Regions from separate parts of the Halomonas sp. hl-4 genome, predicted to be linked through region 1. Evidence: predicted binding sites of a transcription regulator. Region 1 holds the regulator's gene; each other region holds the start of a gene.
The links. Region 1 encodes sigma-54, which starts transcription at its own class of promoters, with help from an activator protein. Its sites were predicted from a motif close to TGGCACNNNNNTTGCTNT; they were not measured.
Positions count from the first base shown of each region.

Region 2: the regulator sigma-54 is predicted to act here: its motif matches at 2,630-2,647, upstream of urtA (urea ABC transporter substrate-binding protein).
Region 3: the regulator sigma-54 is predicted to act here: its motif matches at 2,812-2,829, upstream of CPH17_RS18165 (NarK family nitrate/nitrite MFS transporter).
Region 4: the regulator sigma-54 is predicted to act here: its motif matches at 2,563-2,580, upstream of glnL (nitrogen regulation protein NR(II)).

Region 1 is NZ_LT907845.1:1,017,496-1,021,965, reverse strand. Features, by position in the region: gene pmbA (metalloprotease PmbA) at 1-316, shown strand, start outside; gene CPH17_RS05055 (HPr family phosphocarrier protein) at 334-603, opposite strand; gene rapZ (RNase adapter RapZ) at 676-1,557, opposite strand; gene CPH17_RS05045 (PTS sugar transporter subunit IIA) at 1,648-2,121, opposite strand; gene hpf (ribosome hibernation-promoting factor, HPF/YfiA family) at 2,126-2,434, opposite strand; gene CPH17_RS05035 (RNA polymerase factor sigma-54) at 2,521-3,936, opposite strand; gene lptB (LPS export ABC transporter ATP-binding protein) at 4,041-4,470, opposite strand, start outside.
Region 2 is NZ_LT907845.1:2,321,645-2,326,114, reverse strand. Features, by position in the region: gene CPH17_RS11015 (Bug family tripartite tricarboxylate transporter substrate binding protein) at 1-250, shown strand, start outside; gene CPH17_RS11010 (tripartite tricarboxylate transporter TctB family protein) at 347-829, shown strand; gene CPH17_RS11005 (tripartite tricarboxylate transporter permease) at 879-2,375, shown strand; gene urtA (urea ABC transporter substrate-binding protein) at 2,741-4,096, shown strand; gene urtB (urea ABC transporter permease subunit UrtB) at 4,252-4,470, shown strand, end outside.
Region 3 is NZ_LT907845.1:3,884,875-3,889,344, forward strand. Features, by position in the region: gene CPH17_RS18160 (nitrate regulatory protein) at 1-1,235, opposite strand, end outside; gene CPH17_RS18165 (NarK family nitrate/nitrite MFS transporter) at 1,302-2,654, opposite strand; gene CPH17_RS18170 (patatin-like phospholipase family protein) at 2,941-3,987, opposite strand; gene CPH17_RS18175 (murein L,D-transpeptidase catalytic domain family protein) at 4,259-4,470, opposite strand, start outside.
Region 4 is NZ_LT907845.1:2,904,591-2,909,060, forward strand. Features, by position in the region: gene glnA (glutamate--ammonia ligase) at 421-1,827, shown strand; gene CPH17_RS13805 (DUF4124 domain-containing protein) at 1,908-2,444, shown strand; gene glnL (nitrogen regulation protein NR(II)) at 2,650-3,708, shown strand; gene ntrC (nitrogen regulation protein NR(I)) at 3,705-4,470, shown strand, end outside.

The DNA of each region.
Region 1 (4,470 bases):
CGGCGCACGCAATATGCGCATTACCGCGCCGTTAACTAGCCAGGCATCGCTGTTGGAACAAATGGACACTGGCGTTTGGGTGACCGAGTTAATGGGCCAGGGAATTAACGGCGTGACTGGCGATTACTCACGCGGTGCTGCGGGTTTCTGGGTCGAGAAAGGCGTGATTCAATACCCCATAGAAGAGTTCACTATTGCCGGTAATCTGGAGCGTATGTACGCAAACTTGATCGGCGTGGGTGATGACATTGACCGGCGGGGTAGTATCCATTCCGGCAGTTGGCTGATTGATGGGATGACTATCGCGGGTAGCTAGCTTAGCAAGGCAGGGCTTTACTTGTCCTCGTCAAAACGTGCGTCGAACAGCGCTTGAATCGCATCCAGTGCTTGTTCGGCGTCATTGCCTTCTGCTCTTATGCATAGCTCCGTGCCACAAGGCGCTGCAAGCATCAAGAGGGCCATGATATTGGCGGCATCGGCTTCCTGCTGCTGCTTCAAGACACGTACGTTGGCGTCAAATTGCTGACTGCACTGTACAAGTTTGGTCGCGGCGCGAGCGTGAAGGCCGCGCTGGTTTGTAAGGGTAAGTCTACGTTCGGGCACCCTGATTCCTTTTGGCTGCTAGGGTCGTCGCAATAGATGATGGCCCTTGCTAAACGGCTAGGGCGACTAATGCTAAAGCGGCGCGTTGACCGTGTATTGTAAGCCCAGCTCGCGGTGACGTAACTGTACCTCACCTGCTTGCCCGGCGAGGCGCTGCGCCAGTTGTTCAACCATATACACTGAGCGATGCTGACCCCCGGTACATCCTATCGCGACGGTCATGTAGCTGCGCTGGCTGTTTTGGTACGCCGGAAGCCAGCGTTCAAGCCACGCCTGAATATCGCTGGCCATGTCATCGACCAGGGGATAGTTAGCTAAAAACGCAATTATATCGGCGTCGCGGCCAGTAGACGAGCGCAGAGAGGGATCCCAGTAAGGATTAGGCAGGCAGCGCACGTCGAAAACGATATCGGCATCGAGCGGCACACCGCGCTTATAGCCGAATGACTCAAAGGTCAGCGTTAGCTGATCACGTCGCTGATGCGCTACCTGGTCGGTGATACGACGACGAAGATCGTGTACCGACAGGCGCGATGTATCGATAGTGAGATCGGCGAGGTCACGTATTTCGTGCAGCGTTTGCTCTTCTTGATCAATGGCTTCTTCAAGCGTGAGCGTGCTATTGCGTGTTAAAGGGTGGCGCCTTCGAGTAGCCGAATAGCGCTCCAGCAAAATACGTGCATCGGTGGTCAGATATACAATCTGACACTTGATGGTACGTTGGCGAAGCTCTTCGAGAAGCTTGGGAAGCTTAGCAAGCGCGCCCGGCAGATTGCGCGCATCAATGCTAACCGCCAGATGGGTGCGTTCCCCCTGGTCGCGTAGCTCATCAATCAGCGAGTCCAGTAGCATGGCTGGCAAATTATCAATGGCGTAATAGCCCAAATCTTCCAGCGCCTGTAAGGCAATTGATTTGCCTGACCCGGATCGTCCACTAATAATGACGAGTTGCATGAAGGCTCTCTTGCTTGCGGTCAAGTGACGTGGGTAACCAGCCAGAGTAAGACGTTAACTCAATCTATACCCACCGGACGTGCCAGCGGGTTACTGACTGGCTGCTTGGTCGCGTATCTTGGCGGAGATGAGATCCAGCAGTTCACGTTGACTGCCCGTTTTGCGTAGCTGCTGGCGTGTGTCGGCGTCGTTCATGATGGAAGCGACTTGGCCCAGCAAGGCCAAATGCGTGTCGTCCGCTTCTTCGGGCACAAGTAGGACAAACACCAAATCCACCGGATCGCCGTCAATTGCATCGAAGTCGACCGCTTCATTGAGTTTGAGAAAGCCCGCGATAGGCGATTCACAGTGTGGGCTTCGCGCATGAGGAATCGCCACACCGTTGCCAATTCCCGTGCTGCCCAGGCGTTCACGCCCAATCAAGCGACTGAATACTTCCTGGCTATCGAGGCTTGGGATGTTTTGCGCGATGAAGGTGCTGAAAAACTCCAGCACCCGTTTTTTACTGCCCCCAGGCACATCGTAGAGAACGCGCTCCGGGGGGAGGATAGTGGCCAACGTCATTGAATTAACGCACGCCTGCGCCTTGGGCGCGGGCTTGTGCTTTTTCCTTATGCTTAACGAGTTGCCTATCGATTTTGTCCGCTAGGGCGTCAATGGCGGCGTACATATCATTATCAAGGGCTTCGGCGTGCAAGTCAGCACCTGCTGCGTGCAACGTGCAGGCCGCTTGTTGGCGCTCTTTTTCAACCGAAAGCGTTACCTGCACGGTGGTAATGTTGTCGTAATGGCGCTCGACGCGTTCCAACTTTTCGTTGACATAGTCACGCAAGGCGTCAGTCAGTTCCACATGATGACCGGTGATATTGACTTGCATTGACGTACTCCTTATCCATCGGACTGTTCTTCGATTGTAACCCTTTTTGCCGTTAAGCAAAGCCCTTGTGATGAGTTTCCGTTTATCTAACGCAAACGACGTCGCTCGCTGGATGAGGGAATGCCCATGCCTTCTCGATATTTGGCAACAGTGCGGCGTGCCACGTGGATGCCGACGTCTTCCAGTAGAGTCACTAAACGGCTGTCCGACAGTGGTTTGCCGGAGGGCTCTTCCTGAATTAATTTTTTGAGCCGTGCACGAATCGCCGTACTGGAGTGGCTGTCACCGTCTTGACCGCTTATTTGGCTGGAGAAGAAGTATTTAAGCTCGAAAATACCCCTTGGGGTATGGATGAATTTCTGGGTGGTGACGCGAGAAATCGTCGACTCGTGCATCTCTACCGCATCCGCAATATCCGCCAGAATAAGCGGCTTCATGGCTTCTTCGCCCTGCTCTAAAAAGCCGATTTGGCGAGTGATGATTTCGCGGCCGACACGCAGTAGCGTGTCGTTGCGGCTGGAAAGGCTTTTGATCAGCCAGCGGGCTTCCTGTAAGTGGTCTTTGAGGAATTGGTTATCCTGGCTTTTGTCGGCGCGCTTAATCAGGCTGGCGTAGTCGGGTTGAATCCTGAGCTTAGGCAGCGCCTCTGGATTGAGCTCAAGGTGCCAGCCTTCGTTATCGTGGCGAACCACTAGATCGGGGATCACATAGCTGTCGTCAGTGGCGCTATAAGCGCTGCCAGGGCGCGGGTCAAGGCTGCGGATGAGCTGGACGACCTCGTCTAGCTGCGCATCGTCGAGGCTTAATCGTCGCTTGAGTAGACGTTGATCATTTTTGCCCAAGGCTTCCAGAAACTGGCGCACCAAACGCCGCGCGGGAATCAATAACGGCGTATCGTCGGGTAGCGTGGCGAGCTGAAGCATCAGGCACTCGCGAAGATCACGGGCGAACACGCCGGTGGGCTCAAACTGTTGAAGCCGTAACAAGATGGTTTCAACCTCACGCTGGCTGAGCCCTTCCACGCCTTGGGCGCGCAGCCCTTCGCGGATATCGTTGAGTGGTTGGGTGAGGTAGCCGTTTGTATCGAGAGCATCAATCAGGCTCTCGGCAACCAGCTGTTCGCGGCTGCTTAAGTCGGTCATGGCCAGTTGCCAGAGGAGGTGGCCGTGTAGGCTTTGCCCCGCCGCTTGGCGTTCAAAGTCAGGGCCCTCACCACTCGAGCTGCCGGTACTGCCCGTGTCCTGGTAGGTATCCGACCAGTCACTGTCGACGGAGAGCTCTGTGGGGATGCTGTCTGCCCATTCAGCTTCTTCCGGCTCGCTGGCGGCTTGTTCGCTGAACTCATCCTCCTGCTCAAGCATGGGGTTGGCGTCCAGCGCTTGCTGAATTTCCTGGCGTAAATCGAGCGTTGATAGCTGCAGCAGAGCAATTGCCTGCTGCAGCTGAGGTGTCATGGTGAGCTGGGTGCCAATTCGCAGTTGAAGAGAAGCTTTCATGACCATCAGAGAACCATTCGGTTATCGGAAAGCATCCACCCTAGTGCGAGTTTTGTTTTGGTGCAAGTGCAATAAGCATGCCACCGGCAATAAATATGCCATTGATAGCTTTACAGACGGAAATCAGCGCCTAAGTAAACGTCGCGCACTTCTTGATTGTCAAGAATGGCGTTTGGTGTGCCGCTGGCAATAATGTGGCCATCGCCGACAATGTAGGCGATGTCGCATATATCCAGCGTTTCACGCACGTTGTGGTCGGTGATCAATACGCCAATGCCCCGGTCCTTCAATGCGCGGATGATCGACTTGATATCGCCCACTGAAATAGGGTCTACGCCCGCGAAGGGTTCATCGAGCAGAATAAATGCAGGCTCAGTGGCCAGTGACCTAGCGATTTCGACGCGCCGCCGTTCACCACCCGATAGGCTCATGCCCATATTGTCGCGGATATGGGTGATATGAAAATCCTCTAGCAGTGTTTCCAGACGAGCTTCGCGTCCGGCGCGGTCCAGGTCGCTTCGGGTCTGTAAAATGGCCATG
Region 2 (4,470 bases), 1.3 Mb from region 1:
GCAAGGCTACGACTACACCTTCGATATCTGGCGCGGTGTGATGGGTGCACCCGACATGCCCGAAGAAGCGGTGGCCTATTATGAAGACCTGTTCACCGAGATGATGGAAACCGACAGCTGGCGCGAAGCGAGTGACCAGTTGGGCTGGATTGACTCCTACCAGGATAGCGAAACCTTCGGTAATTTCCTGGATGAGCAGCAAGCCGAGTTCAAGGATGTGCTGAGTGAACTGGGTTTGCTGAGCGAATAATCCCCATGTCTTGACGTGTACTTGCCCAGGGCCCTAGCGCCCTGGGCGGATACGCTATAACCGCGAGGGGTGTCCTACTCCTTCGGAGAGATTTCCATGACGCGATTGAATACCAACCAATGGCTGGCCGTAGTGCTGCTGGCTTTCTCAGTGCTATATCTTGCCCTAGCCTGGCAGGTGCCGGCATTCCCAATGCCACGGCCGGTCGATTCTGACCTATTCCCGAAAGTGCTGGGCAGCTTGCTTGCGCTACTCTCGGTCTGCCTATTCTTTGAAAAGCCTGCGGCGCAGGAAGAGGATGATGAGCCGGAAGACACCACCCAGCATGGTCCGTTCTGGCTCTCTCCCTGGGGGCGGGTGATCGTGACCTCAGTAGCCATTGCTGTCTATGCTGCCTTGCTGGTGCCGCTGGGGTTTGTGCTGGCCTCCGGACTGCTCTCTGTGGGCTTAACACATTATTACGGCTATCGTCGCCACAGTATTAATATCGCCTGTTCACTGAGTGTTGTGCTGGGTCTTTACCTAGTCATGACGAAAGTGATGGACGTCTATTTGCCGACCGGTGTGCTGCCGTTTTAACTGAGCCGTTTGAGTCGACTCGCATGGTGGGTCGTCGGGAGTAAATCCTATGGAAGCGTTTAATAATCTTATGTACGGCTTTGGCATCGCGCTTGAGCCGATCAATATCGCCTATGTTTTTGCCGGTGTGTTTGCCGGGACGATTATCGGTATGCTGCCGGGGCTGGGGCCGATCAGCGCGTTGGCCCTGATGATTCCGATTACCTTTTCCATGGACCCTTCCTCAGGACTTATCTTGATGGCCGGGGTTTATTATGGGGCTATTTTTGGCGGTTCTACGTCGTCGATTCTGCTTAACGCCCCTGGCGTGGCGGGCACCGTGGCGACCTCGTTTGACGGTTACCCGATGGCTAAAAAAGGTCAGGCGGGTAAAGCCCTGGCGATTGCAGCCTACGCCTCTTTTACCGGCGGAACGGTGTCGGTTATTTTCCTGATGTTAGTGGCCCCGCTGCTTTCCAAAGTAGCAGTTAGCTTTGGCCCACCGGAATATTTTGCACTAATGGCACTGGGCCTGACCGCCGTGGTATCGCTGTCGGATAAATCGCTGGTCAAGGGGCTGATTGCCGCCGTGGTGGGGGTGATCATTTCGATTGTGGGCATTGATATGCAGACCGGCACGGAGCGTTTCACGTTCGGTTCCGCCCACCTGTTGGATGGCATTGATTTTCTGGTGGTCGCACTGGGTGTTTTTGCCCTGGCCGAGGTGTTTTACATGCTGCTGCGCGGTGGTGGCGGTAAGGAAAAGCCACGCAACGCCATTGGCTCGTTAAAGCTTTCGCGGGCTGAAGTGAAGGAAATCGCGGGCCCGGTAGGTCGCAGCTCGGTGCTCGGGTTTTTCACTGGGGTGCTTCCAGGGGCTGGGGCCACCATTGGCTCGTTTTTGGGCTACAGCATGGAGAAGCGTCTGGCCAAAGATGGCGACACCTTTGGGACCGGTAATATTAAAGGCGTGGCCGCCCCTGAGGCCGCCAACAACGCTGCCTGTACCGGGTCCTTTGTGCCGCTGCTCACCCTTGGTGTGCCCGGCTCGGGTACCACGGCGGTCTTGCTGGGTGCACTTTTGGTGATGGGCGTTAACCCAGGGCCGGCGATGATGGAGCAGCGCCCCGATGTGTTCTGGGGGGTCGTTGCGAGTATGTACATCGGCAACATCTTCCTGCTGGTGCTCAACCTGCCGCTGATTCCGCTGATCGCCAAGATACTCGACCTGCCACGCCCGCTGCTGCTGTCGATGATTCTTATCTTCTGCATGATTGGTGTTTATGGGCTGAGCTTTAGCGTGTTCGATCTGTTCCTACTGCTTGGCTTCGGCCTGATCGGTTTGGGTATGCGACTGTTTGGCTTCCCGGCAGCGCCATTGATTCTGGCGCTGATTCTAGGCAGCCTGATGGAAGAGTCCATGCGCCGCGCGCTGCAAATCTCCGGCGGCGATTGGGGCATCTTTATCGCTAAGCCGATTTCTCTGGGATTGTTGTCCTTGGCATTGCTCTCACTGTTCATGCCGCTGGTGAAGAAGCTCCGCAAACGCAAGGCGGTAAATAGCTAGGAAGGTATGACCAGATACGTTATCCAGCTAAGTTTGTGCATAACGTATACGTGTTAGGTAAAGCGCCCTGGGTGGTCCCTGGGGCGCTTTTTTAATGGGCGCCCGCTGATGGTGCGTTGAATGCTATTGGTGCATGGTTAGCGTGCGCTGATGGAGTGTGGGTGCGCTATTCTAGTGCATTTAGGCATTTTTGACTTTTTAAGCGTTAGCTTAAATAACTGATTATGCTTTTATAAATCGGCAATGTGCCACTCTGGCGCAACCCTTGCAAAAACTTGTTGCTAGTAGACGTATACCAGCGTTTTGCGCTTGGCATACGAGACCAATAAACAAGCCCCCAGCATAAGGGGTGCAAGGAGATTCAAGTGACCACTTTCCTACGCAAGACACACCCTAAGACCTCCCAAGTGTTCTCAACTGCCCTGCTAACCGCCGCTGTGATGGGGGCCAGCACGCAGGCCATCGCGCAGGACGATGACCCGATTAAAGTGGGTATTCTGCACTCCCTCTCTGGAACTATGGCGATCAGCGAGACGGTTCTTAAAGATACCGTTGAGCTGTTGATTGAACAGCAAAATGAAGAAGGCGGTCTGCTAGGCCGTGATATTGAAGCGGTAGTGGTGGACCCGGCTTCCGACTGGCCGCTATTTGCCGAGCGTGCCCGCGAGCTGCTTGAGCAGGAAGAGGTCGATGTCATCTTCGGCAACTGGACCTCGGTATCGCGCAAGTCGGTACTGCCGGTGGTGGAAGAACTCAACGGTCTGCTGTTCTACCCGGTGCAGTATGAAGGCGAAGAGTCTTCGGAAAACGTCTTCTACACCGGCGCCGCTCCCAACCAGCAGGCGATTCCAGCGGTTAACTATCTGAAAAATGAAGTGGGCGTGGAGCGTTGGGTGTTGGCCGGTACCGACTACGTTTACCCGCGTACTACCAACCGTATCCTCGAAGCCTATCTGAAAGAAGAATTTGGCGTGGCCGATGAAGACATCATGGTCAACTACACGCCCTTTGGTCACTCCGATTGGCAGAATATCGTCTCGGAAATCGGCCGCTTCGGCAGCGAAGGTAAGAAAACCGCCGTGGTCTCCACGGTTAACGGCGATGCCAACGTGCCGTTCTACCGCGAGCTAGGTAACCAGGGCATCGACGCGGCGGATATTCCTGTGGTTGCTTTCTCGGTAGGCGAGCAGGAACTGACCGGGATCGATACCGCACCGCTGGTCGGCCACCTGGCGGCCTGGAACTACTTCATGAGCGTGGATAGTGACGCCAACTACGACTTTATCGACGCCTGGATTGAGCATACCGGCGAAGACGACGCCGTGACCAACGACCCGATGGAAGCCCACTACATCGGCTTCAACATGTGGGTAGAGGCCGTGGAGAAAGCCGGTACAACCGATGTAGATGCGGTCAAGGAAGCGATTATTGGTGTGACCGTGCCCAACCTGTCGGGCGGTTCAGCGGCGATGATGCCTAACCACCACATCACCAAGCCGGTCATGATCGGGGAAATTCAGGATGACGGTCAGTTCGCCGTGGTTTGGGAAACACCCTCTACCGTTGCGGGCGATGCGTGGTCGGACTACCTGCCGGGCTCGCGGGACTTGATCAGCGACTGGCGTAAGCCGATGGAATGCGGCAACTACAACGTGGCGGAAAACCGCTGCATGGGCAGCGATGCCGAAGAGCAAGCGGAAGAAGCGCTCTCTGAGGAGTAATGTCCTGGGGGCGGCGTTCAGCCGCCCCTGCGTTGTTTTATCCGCTCACCTCATTCATTTACCTATGCGTCGCGTTGTGTTTGGCGACGTGTAGGGCACGCCACTCAAAGGATTAACCCATGAGGATCCCTTGCTATTCGTGGACGCCACGCGTCATGACAAGGATCGTCACCTGTCTCTTCATCAGCCTACTGGCCTGGCTACCCATGACGGTTCAGGCGCAGGAAGACGATGGTCAAGCCCTGCTGGAGGCGTTGGATACGCGCTCATTTGACGATAAATCAGAAGCTATTACCGCCATTATCGAAAGCGAGCACGAGCGTGCCGACGAGTGGCTGCAGGCGCTTCTGGACAGCGATTTACAGCGCCTGAAA
Region 3 (4,470 bases), 1.4 Mb from region 1:
ATGGTGGAGAGGTCAAGAATCGACTGCGCCATGTCGGCCATGCTTTTACTCTGGTTCATTGAAGTGGTGCGCAAAAAGCGGTAAGCCTCTTCTTCTGTCATGTTTTGGTGGGCCATGATAAGGCCTTTCGCCCGCTCAATTAGCTTGCGCTCACGCAGCGCTTTACGGGTGTTTTCCAGCTCGTCGCTCAGGCCCTGCAATCGGCTGGATTGTGCCTGGGTGAGTTCAATGAGCGACCGACCCAATGGTGAGTTAAGCGCACTGGCGGTCAAGTCACCCAAGGGCTCCGTGCTGCTCAACGCCAGCAGTTGCTCGCAAGGCGCTGGGGAAGTACTGCAGGGTTCCGTTTTGGCTTTTTCCAGTGCGGCGCTGGCTTGATGGGTCTTACAATGACACAGTGCGGTGAGCTGAGCGGTGAGGGCATCCTCCACGCTTTTAATGCTGTCGATGCGCAACGTGGTGAGTTCGTACCAAGTTTCACCCAGCGAATCCGGTGTCTCAGGGTGCGTGGTACGTTGGCAGGCAATATCCCGCAAATGGCCAATACCCGAGAGCGTGCGTGGCGACAACTCCTGCTGCCAGTGCTGCTGTGCCTCCGAGGAGGCAAATTCCTCAAAGGTAGCAAAGCAACGTTGCTGATCGTTGATTAACTGACTAAGCAGCGCACTATGCGCATCGTCAAAATACCCTTGGGTAAAGCCAAAGGCACCACAGGCGCGTTCCTGGCCGGCTAATTCTTTGCCCTGCATTAGATGGAAAATGGCCACCAGGGCGCGGGTTATATCGGGGTCAACGGCCGTATCGGCGGCTTCGAAGACAATTGCCAGCAAGCCGCTGGTCAACTGATTGAATGCTTGGGTCGCCGCATCGGGGGTTATCGCAAACGTATCGATGGCGTGGCGCAGCGCGCTGAGCTCATCCAGGGCGGACCACACCGTGGCAATCCGACGTAGTAGGCGTGCGGCAGCCTGGGGGCGGGCTTCCTGGCTTAACGCTTCCAGGCGACGTCGCATCATCGCTTCAGCGTCCTGGCTATGCTGCCGGTAAGTGGCGCGGCGTTCCTTAAAACGGGCGCCATGAGAAACTAAAAAAATCGTCGATGCCCCCCGTTCACGTTGCAACATGTGAATAAAGTGGCTGATGTCGCCGACAATTTCACACGTTGTCGCAAGGTGGGTCAGGTTATCGATATCGCAGCGTTTGGCGGTTAACAGTAGCTGTTGAGCTGAAGACATAATGCGATTCCTTTGTGCTCACCGCCATTAGCTGCGCACTTTCAGAGAAAGTGCGCAGTAGGCGCTTTAGCGTAACGATAGGGCACCGGCCCCGGTGTCGTCGCCCACCGCATCCTGGTAGGCGGCTGCCTCTTCGGCTTCTTGTGCATCGCTGAACCGTACCAGCAAGACACATGAGGCCAACGCCAGTACGGCCAAGCCCAGATAAAAGAGGCCTTGTTGATAGGTCAAGCTTTCACTACGAAACAAGAATGCAGCGGATACCGCCCCCACGTTACCCCCCGCACCGACGATGCCAGCGACAGCCCCGAGAGCCTTTTTATTGATGAAGGGGACCACGCCATAGGTAGCGCCTTCAGCCATCTGCACAAACAGGCTAAAGACCAGCATGATACCAATCGCCCAGCTCAGAATATGCATCTGTGAGAAAGCTAACAACGCGATGCCTTCGCAAATCAGCGCAATAAACAACCAGCGTACGCGACCCTTTAGCCCGCCTTGTTTGGCAAATAAGTCGGAAAATATGCCACCCAGAGTGCGTGCAAAAATATTCATCAAACCAAACAGTCCGGCAATCATACCGGCGGTGGCCAGTGTCAGCTCAAAATTATCAAAAAAGTAGATGGCGGCGATATTGTTGATCGTCAGTTCTACGCCAAAACAAAGGCCATACACCACAAACAACGCCCAAACCCGGATATCTTTCGCCGCTGCGGTAAAGCATTGAAGTGCGCCATGCTCGCCGCTGGCAGGCGGAAGTTCACCTCGAGCGCGAAGCTCGTCAAAATTGCCGTTTGGAGCATCCTGGGTAAATAGCCAATAGGCAATACCGGTGCAGAATAGCACTACGCCCGGCACGACCATGGCCAAACGCCAGCCTAGCGCTTCGTTAACACCCAACATTAACATGCCGGAAAAAATCAACGGCATAACGATCTGGGTGGTGCCGCCGCCTAGGTTGCCCCAACCAGCACTGGTGGCGTTAGCCGTGCCAACCACGTTGGGCGCAAACATGATAGAGGTGTGGTATTGGGTGATCACGAACGACGCACCGATGGCGCCGATGGCCAAACGCGCGATGAGAAAGCTTTCAAAGCTATCGGCCAGGCCAATGCCCATCACTGGAATTGAGCCAAGCAAGAGTAAGCCTGAATAGGTTTTGCGCGGCCCTAAACGGTCACACAGTACGCCAATTACCAAACGTACAATCACGGTGATCGCGACAGAAGCGATGATGGTGTTGCCGATTTGCGTCTGAGTAAGCGCTAAATCTTCCCGCACCACTGCCATGAGTGGGGCGATACCAAACCAGCCAAAAAAGCACAGGTGGAAAGCAAACCAGGAAAAGTGAAACGCGCGCATTTGCGGCGTAGAGAAATTGAGCAACCGAATGCGGTTGGCTTTATTGCGAATATCCATGGGATGGCCTCACGGGTCTTGTTACGAGTTCAATACCCTGCACATCAATTGCACAGCGTCATTGGTTAACGAGAACATGCCTTCGCCATTGAAGGTCAGGTTCGACGCACTCGTACCCGGTTGGGCCTGGTCCACGCCTACCACCACTGGTTAAAACGAAGCAAATTTTTTGCCACTAAATAAATTTATTATTTTTATCAGTAGTTTATTTTTAACAAAAAGATAGGCGTAAGCTTTTTTACAACGCATATGCTGCATTGTTGGGCATTGTTTAACCCGCCATGTCTTATATTGGTGCCGAAGAAGGCGCCGAGCTGTCGTCTAAATAGACATCGTCGAGATCCAGCGTGGAGCGCTTTCCTAGCGCGTCAATATTTTCCTCCAGCCAGTGGTCTGCGGCTGCGCGGCCTTGCTCAAATAGGTGGCGCAGAAAAGGCCACTCGGCGTTAAGCTTGCTGGATACTGAAAGCTTCTGTAATGCGCCTTCGCCGCTGATGCGGTGAAACAATGCCTGCTGATAGCAATTCTCGATACCTTGGGCATCAAGCACCTGCTTAAGCATAGCGATCATGCGCACTTCTTTAATCAGCGCTGAATTGAAGGTGATTTCGTTGAGCCGATTCATAATGCTCGACGCTGTGGTGGGAATGGTATCGCGTCGAATGGGGTTGATCTGGACAAGCAATATATCTCGCGCGTTACATTCCTCCATCAGTGGAAACAGCGCCGGATTGCCCATATAGCCACCATCCCAATAGGCCTCTCCGTTAATTTCAACGGCCTGGAAAACAAACGGCAGGCAGGCGGAGGCCATGACGGCCTCAAGGCTCATCTCTTGCCGACGAAACACTCGCTGCTTGCCAGTACGTACGTTAGTGGCGGTCACGAAGAGCTTCAACTGCTCGCATCGGCGCACCCGCTCAAAGTCGATTCGCTCGGCGACAATTTCGCGCAGCGGATTCACATTAAGTGGATTGAATTGATATGGCGAGACCAGGCGGCTCATAAGGTCCATGGCAATATAGCCAGGTGAATGCTCCAGGCTCCAGTTGCCTGTCAACTTATCCAGCGGTGAGCGGCGAATAGGACTTGACATGCCCGCACGGCTAACGGCTTGCCAGAAATCGTGCAACGCCTCACGGGCGGTTTCTTTGTCGCCCCGCGTAAGCGCGTCGGCCATGACCACGCCGTTCATCGCGCCAGCGCTAGTGCCGCTGATGCCCTCTATCTCGACCCGTGAGTCCGCCAGTAAGCGGTCAATGACGCCCCACGTAAAGGCTCCGTGAGAACTTCCGCCCTGTAATGCTAAGTCTAACGATTTGGGTTGAGCCATCGGCTTGCCTCCCGTGTGGTTGGCAGTAAAAGAAATTGCTAAGCGGCTACCAGCATGGCACATCGCAGCAATTAACCGTTACCAAGCAAGCTATTTAGTCCTTAAGCCTCTTAGCGTATCTGGCAAAGTGAGACGGTGTTCGCCCATATAAAATAAAAACTAATTTTATATTGATGTTGTTCAGTAAGTATCTATTTTTAATGCAAATATATAGGGCCGCACCCAGTCTTGAAGAGTGGGCGTGCTAGGTTTTAGACGTTCAAGCTTTTATTTAGCGTTGGGCGAGCGAAGGCGTGTTAGGACAGTTAATGACCTGGGAGGTGGCCAACCATTCCTGGTCAGGGTAATAGGCAAAGACGTAGTGATCGCCTTTCAGGCTGTCAATCAAGGGATAGGTCACTTCTTCGCGAACCGCTGGGCAACCATGGCTGCGACCCAGCCGGCCAGTTTGATCAATAAAGGCTTCACTGACGTAGTCGGCGC
Region 4 (4,470 bases), 1.9 Mb from region 1:
ACGCAATGCACTTTTTTGGTGCTAGCGGGCTTGTTTTTGCACAAACTTGGTGCTTTTGTTGTCCTTATAAAGCCGTATATTGGTAGTCAAGCTCTAGATGCAACATGAAGTGGCACGGTTTTTATTTTTAAAGTGCATTTAAAACAATGACTTGATGTTTTTTTATGCCATATTGGTGCAATAGTGGCACGCAATCTGCATTGTTACCTGTAGCGGCTAAGTAAGTCATAGGCAAAGCGCCTTGCGGCGTGCTACAACATTAGCCGGTTTCGTTATCGCTAGGCGTTCTGTTGAATGCAATGAACAAACGTTGAGTGAACAAGCAAGGCAGGCGTGCCATGATGCACGCGTTATGTCGAACAACATTTATCGGTAGCTTACTGTCGTTAGCTTTAAGCCACGCTCATACCGGAGGACACTATGTCAGCCAAGACTCTCGCGCTAATTGAAGAGCATGATGTTAAGTGGGTAGATCTACGTTTCACCGACACCCGCGGTAAAGAGCAGCACGTCACCGTGCCTGCCCGCGATGTGGACGAAGAGTTTTTCGAGAACGGTCAGATGTTTGATGGCTCCTCCATCAACGGCTGGAAAGGCATTAACGAATCCGACATGATTTTGCGTCCGGAAGACGGCACTGCCTACCTCGACCCGTTCACCGAAGACGCTACGCTGGTGCTACGTTGTGACATCATCGAGCCGGCGACCATGCAGGGCTACGATCGTGACCCACGCTCTATTGCCAAGCGTGCTGAGGCTTACTTACAGTCAACCGGTCTTGGCGACACCGCTTTCTTTGGTCCGGAGCCTGAGTTCTTTATTTTTGACGAAGTTCACTGGAAATCCGACATCCAGGGCGCCATGTACAAAATCACCTCTGAAGAAGGTGCATGGGCCACGGATAGCCAGGTAGAAGGCGGCAATTTAGGCCACCGCCCGCGCGTTAAAGGCGGCTACTTCCCGGTTCCGCCGGTAGACAGCTTCCATGATATCCGCGGTGCGATGTGTAATACCCTGGAGGCCATCGGCCAGTCGGTAGAAGTTCATCACCACGAAGTATCTAATGCCGGTCAGAACGAAATCGGCGTTAAGTTTAATACGCTGGTGAAGAAAGCCGACGAAGTGCAGGAAATGAAGTACGTGATCCACAATGTGGCGCACGCCTACGGCAAAACCGCTACCTTCATGCCAAAACCGCTGGTTGGCGATAACGGCTCTGGTATGCACGTTCACCAGTCGTTCTGGAAAGACGGTAACAACCAGTTCGCAGGTGATGAGTACGCGGGTCTTTCCGAGATGGCGCTGTACTATATTGGCGGTATCATCAAGCACGCCCGTGCACTGAACGCCTTCACTAATGCCTCTACCAACTCTTACAAGCGTTTGGTACCGGGCTTCGAAGCGCCGGTCATGTTGGCTTACAGTGCCCGTAACCGTTCGGCGTCGATTCGTATTCCGTATACGGCCAGCCCGAAAGGCAAGCGTGTTGAAACGCGCTTCCCTGATCCGACGGCTAACCCGTACCTGGCCTTCGCAGCGATGCTGATGGCCGGTATCGACGGTATCAAGAACAAGATCCACCCTGGCGATGCCATGGACAAAAATCTCTACGATCTGCCGCCGGAAGAAGGTAAATCGGTACCCACCGTGGCGAGCAGCCTGGATCAGGCGCTGGAAGCGCTGGACACCGATCGTGCATTCTTGACCGAAGGTGGCGTGTTCACCGACGAAATGATCGATGCCTACATCGAACTCAAAATGGAAGACGTGGAGCGTATTCGCATGACCACGCACCCGGTTGAGTTTGATATGTACTATAGCTGCTAAGAACAGCTGCTAATCTCACCTATGTGGTGCTGATAAGCCTAAACCCCGCCACGGCGGGGTTTTTTTGTTTAGGGGGACGCATGTGGCGCAAGGCGTTAATGAGGCAGGCTAGGGTGTACTGGGTAGCTGGCTTTGCTCTGCTGTTGGCGGCGGTGGCCGTGAACACGGCAGCCTCGTCGACGGTTTACCGAGCCGTGGATGAAAACGGCAACGTTACCTTTTCCGACACGCCAAGTGGCGGTGGCGAAGCGCTAGAGCTTGCCCCGCTGCCTGGATTGCCAAGCCAGTACGCGGATAGGCAAGAAAAGCCGCCTGCCGCCACATCGCCAGGTCAGCCCTTTATGCCCTACGATCGCTTTCAGATTCGCTCGCCTAGCGCGGGTGCTGAGGTGGACGCTAACACACCGGTGACGTTGAGTATTGCGCCTCAGCTTCGCGATGATCATCAGGTACAGCTACGCGTTAATGGCGAGCTTAGCCAGTCGGCGCTGCATAGCAATGTGTTCTGGCTGGCGAACCTGCCCGCCGGTCGGCATCAGCTTCAGGCGGAGCTATTGGATAGCCAAGGGCGTCGCCAGCATCGCACAACAGCGGTGACAATCGAAGTGGCAGATTAGCGCGAATGCGCCATTATGGTGCATAAGAAATCGGTGAGGGCACTGACCTGCGCTAAAACGGCACGCCATGCACCGCTACGCGGCGCAAGTGCCGTGCAGATCAGCGCGGAGGCATATTTGGCGCGCTTTTTGCAGTTCCCTCTACATCTTTCCAGCGGAAGGCTGAACCAAGATAATGGATGAGGCGACTTTGCAAGACATCACCATGCACCAACGTTTACTTGAACACCTTACGACGGCGGTGCTACTGCTGGATGGACGGCTTAACGTGTGCTGGATGAATCCCGCCGCTGAGGCGTTGCTGGCGGTTAGCCTGAGCCGTGTGCAAGGCATGAGCCTCGACGGGCTGCTGGGCGGTGATGAAAGCATTGATGACGTGCTGGCCAAGGCCCGGGATGCGTTTCATCCCTTTACCCAGCGCGAGGCGCGCATTACGCCGCTGAATAGTGAGACGCTGACCGTCGATTATACGGTGACGCCGCTCTCCGAGACGGAGTTATTGCTAGAGGTCGAGCCGCGTGATCGGCTGATGCAGATTTCCCGCGAGGAAGCGCTAACCACTCGCCAGGAAACCATCAAGGTACTGGCCCGCGGCCTCGCCCACGAAGTGAAAAACCCGCTGGGCGGCATTCGCGGGGCGGCGCAGTTGCTGGAGCGCGATCTCGACAACCCGTCGCTGCGCGAATATACCCACATCATTGTAGAAGAGGTCGACCGGCTGCGGGATCTGGTGGATTCCATGCTGGGCCCGAACTACATCGTCAAGCACGAGCCGGTCAACATCCACAAGGTACTGGAACGTGTTCGTTCGCTGTTGATCGCCGAGCACCCACACGTTGATATCCAACGCGATTACGACCCCAGCCTGCCGGATTTATCCGGTGATGAATCCCAGATGATCCAGGCGGTATTGAACGTGGCGCGCAATGCGGTGCAGGCGATGAGCGATGCCCAGACTCAACAGCCGACGCTTGTGCTGCGCACCCGTGCGCGTCGCCAGTTCACCCTGGGAGCCGAACGACATCGCCTGGTTAGCGAAGTAGGCGTGATTGATAACGGCCCCGGCATTCCCAGTGCGCTGCAAGAAACCCTGTTTTATCCGATGGTGTCAGGCCGCGCCGAAGGTAGCGGGCTTGGCCTGTCAATCGCCCAATCCATTTTGCACCAACATCAAGGACTGATCGAATGCGACTCACGCCCCGGACACACCGAATTTCGTCTATTGATTCCATTGGTTATTAATTCCACCGGAGAAGCGTCATGACTGAGCCTGCCCGTAATGATGTTGCGCGGGTCGTCATTGTTGACGATGATCGCGCGATTCGCTGGGTACTTGAACGCGCGCTGGCGCAACCCGATCTTGAGGTTGAATGTATCGAACGGGCCGACACAGCCCTTTCGCGCTTGCTCGAAAGCCCGCCGGATGTACTCGTCACTGATATTCGCATGCCGGGGATCGATGGCCTGGATTTAATGGGGCGTGTGCGTGAGGCGCACCCCGATTTACCGGTCATTGTGATGACCGCGCACTCCGATTTGGATAGCGCAGTGGCCTCCTATCAAGGCGGTGCATTCGAGTATCTGCCCAAGCCATTTGACGTTGATGAGGCCCTGGCTTTGGTGCGCCGCGCCATTGCGCATGCCCGTGAACGTCAGCGCCCGGTCAGCGTGCCAGAAGGGCTCAATGCGGAAATTATCGGCGAAGCGCCCGCCATGCAAGAGGTGTTCCGCGCGATTGGGCGGCTTTCTCACTCGCACATTACCGTACTGATCAACGGCGAATCAGGCACCGGTAAAGAGCGTGTTGCCGAGGCGCTACACCAGCACAGCCCCCGCCAAGGCAAGCCTTTTATTGCGCTGAACATGGCGGCGATTCCGCGTGACTTGATCGAGTCGGAGCTGTTCGGCCACGAGAAGGGGGCGTTTACCGGTGCGACGTCGCAGCGCCAGGGCCGCTTTGAACAAGCCAATGGTGGCACGCTGTTTTTAGATGAAATTGGCGATATGCCCGCCGAAACGCAAACGC